One region of the Serratia sp. HNCC26DJ244 genome, then DNA from elsewhere that is predicted to be linked to it. Evidence: predicted binding sites of a transcription regulator. Region 1 holds the regulator's gene; the other holds the start of a gene.
The links. Region 1 encodes PurR, which represses purine synthesis genes. Its sites were predicted from a motif close to CANGCAAACGTTTGCNTG; they were not measured.
Positions count from the first base shown of each region.

Region 2: purL (phosphoribosylformylglycinamidine synthase) is a predicted target of PurR. The motif match lies at 1,404-1,421, and genes of this name have one in related genera.

Region 1 covers NZ_JBXUGO010000003.1:271,164-274,338, reverse strand. The annotation lists gene sodB (superoxide dismutase [Fe]) at 1-385, shown strand, start outside; gene cydH (cytochrome bd-I oxidase subunit CydH) at 536-625, opposite strand; gene purR (HTH-type transcriptional repressor PurR) at 1,315-2,340, shown strand; gene punR (DNA-binding transcriptional activator PunR) at 2,337-3,175, opposite strand, start outside.
Region 2 covers NZ_JBXUGO010000011.1:102,181-105,355, reverse strand. The annotation lists gene mltF (membrane-bound lytic murein transglycosylase MltF) at 1-1,237, opposite strand, end outside; gene purL (phosphoribosylformylglycinamidine synthase) at 1,514-3,175, shown strand, end outside.

The sequences.
Region 1 (3,175 bases):
CAACAACGCCGCACAGGTATGGAACCACACCTTCTATTGGCACTGCCTGTCACCACAAGGCGGCAATGAGCCAACGGGTGCTGTCGCTGAAGCCATCAACAAATCTTTCGGTTCTTTCGCTGCATTTAAAGATCAATTCACCGATGCCGCAATAAAGAACTTCGGCTCCGGCTGGACCTGGCTGGTGAAAAAAGCTGATGGTTCACTGGCAATCGTCAGTACTTCCAATGCAGCAACCCCACTGACTGGCGCTGACAAGCCGTTATTGACGGTTGACGTTTGGGAACATGCTTATTATATCGACTATCGTAATGCACGCCCTAAATACCTGGAAAACTTCTGGGCGTTGGTCAACTGGGCATTTGTAGCAGAAAACCTGGCTTAATCGCAGGCAATTGCTCAGAGAACAGTGACCTATAGAGCTGTTACTCATAAAGCTATTACCAATAAAGAAGGCGCGGAATTTTTCCGCGCCTTAATTTATTGTACTCGTCATTAACATTGCTGTGGCTGACCGCCCAGCAACCTGAATGAACTAATTCAATGCGGCAATAAGGCCGAACGTCACAATCATTACCAATGCACAGCAGGTGGTAAACAATGACATCTTCAAATTGGTATCCATAAACGTCTCCCTCTCTATGATCTTCGTCGTACTGTAAGTGGTATGGTTCCTGGTTGCCCTGTCGTGACGTAGCTGCCTTAGTAACCGGGGGGCTGCTTACTGATTTGCCCCGTTATGACTACTTATTGTTACTGCTCATTGCGACTACTCATTGCAACCGGAATAAACTCAGGTATGTGGTTACTCAAGCATAAGCGACGCAGCCAATACAGCAAATCATTTTTCCCACAGTTCGTGACTTATCTCTTGTTATCCCAGTAGTCTATGCCCCCATTACAATCTAAATGACGGCGTATCCGTTATGGCTCGAATAAACTTGATGTTAAATACATGATTAGCTCTTCCACTTTGCTGCAATATACGACAAAATCGCCCATTCATAACCGCATACCGGTGTAATGCCCTCCTGTTTAAGCGACTGACGAATTCAGTACTAAAAACTCAGTTTTCGCTTATCTAAATAGCTATGCCTCCAGGTGGGTATGATGCAGGTTAGCTGAGCGTTGAGCGCATGGATGCGCGATACGAGCCCCCACGGATGGGTTCACGGCGTGTCAGCGTTCCGCATCGTGCCCACAAGCCAGATGCTTAACGTGAAGCGACATCAGGTACGGTTATCTAGACAGGTAGGCAAACGATTAACATCATACCTACATAATGGACATGTAGGTTTAGGAGTCATTTTTTACATGGCAACGATTAAAGATGTAGCCAAGCGCGCGGGCGTTTCCACAACGACCGTTTCACACGTTATTAATAAAACGCGTTTCGTCGCCGAAGAGACTAAGGTAGCCGTTTGGGCTGCAATTAAGGAGCTACATTATTCGCCCAGTGCAGTGGCCCGTAGTCTGAAGGTTAATCATACCAAATCGGTGGGTTTGCTGGCGACCTCCAGCGAGTCCCCCTACTTTGCCGAAGTGATCGAGGCAGTAGAAAACAGTTGCTATAGCCAAGGCTATACCTTGATCTTATGCAACTCACACAATGATTTGGACAAGCAACGAGCCTATCTGTCGATGCTGGCGCAAAAACGCGTTGATGGCTTGCTGGTAATGTGCTCCGAATATCCAGAGCCTTTACTGGAAATGCTGGAAGATTACCGCAATATCCCTATGGTGGTCATGGATTGGGGCAGCGCACGCAAGGATTTTACTGATACCATTATTGATAATGCTTTTGCTGGCGGTTACCTGGCTGGCCGTTATCTTATCGAACGTGGGCACCGGGATATCGGCGCGATTCCTGGCCAACTTTCGCGTAATACCGGCGGTGGACGTCATCAGGGATTCCTCAAAGCGCTACAGGAAGCACATATCGACATCCGCGAAGAGTGGATCGTTCAAGGTGATTTCGAGCCGGACTCTGGTTACCAAGCCATGCACCAGATCCTGTCGCAAAAGCAACACCCAACCGCCGTTTTCTGTGGCGGTGATATTATGGCGATGGGTGCCATCTGTGCTGCTGATGAACTGGGGTTGCGCGTACCACAAGATATTTCGGTGATCGGGTATGACAATGTGCGTAATGCTCGCTACTTTACCCCGGCACTGACCACTATCCATCAACCCAAAGAACGCTTGGGTGAAATGGCCTTCACCATCCTGCTGGACCGCATTACCAGCAAGCGTGAACAATCCAAAGTAATCGAAATTCACCCAACCCTGATCGAACGCCGTTCCGTCGCCGATGGTCCTTTTATCGATTACCGTCGTTAATCGCTCACGCCGGGAAGCTGCAGACTTTCCGGCGAGTTCTCGCTCAGCCATTCCTGATTAAGCGTTTCACTGTCACCCAGATAGTTGAGTAACCAAGACATGGCGGGTGACTGCGCTTTTTGCTGCCAGGTAAGGCAACAAGCACTCGGAGGAAAGGGTTCACGCAGTTGTAACTCCACCAACTCTCCGCTTTGTACCAACGGTAATACCCGGTGGGCTGGCGCCATGCCCACACACAAGCCACTACATAGGCAATCTACCGCAGAAATCCAATCAGGCACCATTAAGCGCCGTTGGTTATCCAGCGACCAAGTTACCCGTTTGGGTAAATTCCGTGATGTATCCTCTAACACCAGCGAAGGGTAAGCGCGTAATTGCTCATCACTGAGGGGGCCTTTCATCGCCGCCAAAGGATGACTGGCGCTGACCACACAAAGCCAATTGATAAAGCCCATATCACGGAATGCATAGCCCCCCCCTACGGGCACAGCGCGTGTCGCACCGATAGCCATATCCACACGGCCATCAACCAAGGCATCCCATACCCCATTAAACACCTCTGGCTGCAGCACCAACTCCATATCAGAAAAATGGTGATAAAAATCCAGTAATAGCTGGCGGCTACGCTGTGGCTTTACAATCAAATCAACTGCAATTCTTAACTGACCACGCCAACCATTAGCAACCTGCTGGCACTGTCGACGCGCATCAAGCATTTTTTTGATAACAACTCGCGCCTCTTTAATAAACAGTGAGCCCGCAGGTGTTAATTCCACATTACGGTGATGGCGCACAAAGAGAGGGACCGCCAACCATTGTTCCAGTTGCCGCACGG
Region 2 (3,175 bases), on a different contig from region 1:
GCTGTTTCACATCAACCCAGCTATCGGGGTTACCTCGCTGGCTTTTTGTCAGTTTGCGCGCATCCAGCATATGGCCCCAGCCCATATTGTAGGCGGCCAACGCGAACCAGATACGCTCATCTTCCGGTACCGTCTCTGGTACTTTTGCCATCAGGTTTTGTAGATAAAGCGCCCCACCTTGAATGCTCTCTTCCGGGTCGAGCCTGTCGTTGACGCCTAATCCTTCGGCGGTTGCTCTGGTCAGCATCATCAGCCCACGTACACCGGTGCGAGAGGTCGCCAGTGGGTCCCAATGAGATTCTTGATAGGCGACAGCAGCCAGCAACTTCCAATCAATGTCATTGGCATGTTTTTCAAACAATGACTGGAAGGTCGGTAATACTGAATCGATAGCCGAGAGGAAAGTTCGGGTATCGACATAGTCGAAGCTACCCACATGACCGAGATATTTTTCTGCCAGGCGAGCTAAGGTGCCGTCTTCTATTCGTTGGCTAGAGAAATCCAGCAGCGCGGCATACAAGCTTTGGTCACCGCTGCGCTTCAAGTACCAGGTTACTGGTTTTTCTTCCGTCACATCAAAGGCTACCGCCAGTTGCGGGTGGATACGTTGCAGCAGCGCAACGGTCACCGAGTCACTGATGGTGTAATCCAACTTCCCCTCAGCCACCTGTTCCAGCAGTTCTTTAGCCGAGAGGTTGCCAGAGGTTTCCCAACTGAGATTAGGATATTGCTTCTGCCTGAGTTGCTTTAGTGTGCTGTCATGGGCTGAACCAGAAGCAACCACCAGCTTGCCGGTCATATCCGCAAACATTTTAGGCCGTGGTGCGCCCAACCGGTAAACCACTTGTTGTGAAACGGAATAATAAGCGGGACCCGCGCTGGTGCGGCTGAGGCGGTCAGGATGATAGATCAGACCAGCAGCCAACAGGTCAGCACGACCGCTATGCAGGTCCTCAAACAATTCGTTGATATTTTTATGCGGGATCATCACCAGTTTTACCCCGAGATAGTTGGCAAAACTTTTTGCCAACTCATAATCAAGGCCTTTCGGCCCTTCAGGCGTGGTGACATAGCTCAACGGTGAATTTAAGGTACTGACCCGCAGTTCACCGCGTGACTTGATGGCGTCAAGTTGGCTACCGAACTCCCCAGGCCAGCGAATATTTGGCCATAGAGCCAAGGCCAGCAATAGGGCGACAATACTGATTGAAATGTAGTTTATTTTTAGTATTTTCAAACAATTATCTCATTTAAGCGTCTGCTTGCCATTGATTGTGTGACGCTGCAATTATCATGGTTAAATGACCAGTACCGGAGCATTTTGCGTAAGAAAAGGCCAGTGTGCAACTTTATTGACGGATTATGACAATTCAATGGTGAGTATATCTTTTGTCAATAATAGCTACGCAAACGGTTTCGTTGTCGGCGTGGATTCTCTATAATGACGCGCGTTTTCCCCTGTTGCGCCCAATGAAGTGCTGGATCCAGTTGCTTCGAAGACGAGAGAACTTTGATTATGGAAATACTGCGTGGTTCGCCCGCTTTGTCGGCTTTTCGTGTTACCAAATTGCTGTCACGCTGCCAGGAAGCTCAACTTCCGATCAGTGATATCTATGCCGAATATGTCCACTTTGCTGATGTGAGTGCGCCATTAAGTGCTGAGGACCACGCCAAACTGCAGCGGTTGCTCAAGTATGGTCCTTCACTTGCAGAACACGCCCCTGAGGGGCAACTGCTACTGGTGACGCCGCGTCCGGGTACGATTTCTCCATGGTCATCTAAAGCCACTGACATTGCCCATAACTGTGGTTTGACACAGGTGGTTCGTCTGGAGCGTGGCTTGGCATTTTATGTCATAGCCCCAACACTGAATGAGACTCAGAAGCAGATACTCGCTAGCTTGCTGCATGACCGCATGATGGAAACGGTATTCACTGAACTCCAGCAGGCAGAAAAACTGTTCTCTCACCACCAACCGGCTCCCTATCAGGTGATTGACCTATTAGGGCAAGGCCGTAGTGCGTTGGAGCAGGCCAATATCAAACTGGGTTTGGCATTGGCACCGGATGAAATTGATTATTTGCTGAATGCCTTTACTCAGTTGGGACGTAATCCTAGCGATATTGAGTTGTACATGTTTGCCCAGGCCAACTCTGAACATTGTCGTCATAAAATTTTTAATGCCGACTGGGTGATTGATGGCAAACCGCAGCCGAAGTCCTTGTTCAAAATGATCAAAAATACCTTCGAACAGACGCCGGATTATGTTTTGTCCGCTTATAAAGACAATGCGGCGGTCATGGAAGGGTCACAGGTAGGGCGTTTCTTTGCGGCAGCGGGCAGTGATCAGTATGACTATCATCAGGAAGCCGCGCATATCTTGATGAAAGTTGAGACCCATAACCACCCAACCGCCATTTCCCCTTGGCCGGGAGCGGCTACCGGTTCTGGCGGTGAGATCCGTGACGAAGGTGCCACAGGGCGCGGAGCAAAACCGAAAGCAGGTTTAGTGGGTTTTTCTGTATCCAACTTGCGTATCCCTGGGTTTGAACAACCCTGGGAGCAGGATTTTGGTAAGCCAGAGCGGATCGTCACGGCACTGGATATTATGACCGAAGGCCCATTGGGCGGGGCGGCATTTAATAATGAATTTGGCCGCCCGGCATTGGTGGGTTACTTCCGTACTTATGAAGAACGTGTTAACAGCCATAATGGTGTTGAACTCCGTGGTTACCATAAGCCGATTATGCTGGCTGGCGGTTTGGGTAATATCCGTGCTGACCACGTGCAAAAAGGCGAGATCAGCGTAGGTGCCAAACTGGTGGTACTGGGTGGCCCGGCAATGAATATCGGTTTGGGTGGTGGCGCCGCTTCCTCGATGGCCTCGGGGCAATCGGATGCCGACCTGGATTTTGCCTCAGTACAGCGTGATAACCCGGAAATGGAACGCCGTTGCCAGGAAGTGATTGACCGCTGCTGGCAGTTGGGAGCCAGTAACCCTATCCTGTTTATTCATGATGTCGGGGCGGGTGGTCTGTCAAATGCGATGCCGGAACTGGTCAGCGATGGTGGCCGGGGTGGGCGTTTTGAGCTGCGCGATATTCTCAATGACGAACCGGGTATGAGCCCACTGGAAGTGTGGTGTAACGAATCCCAAGAGCGTTATGTATTGGCC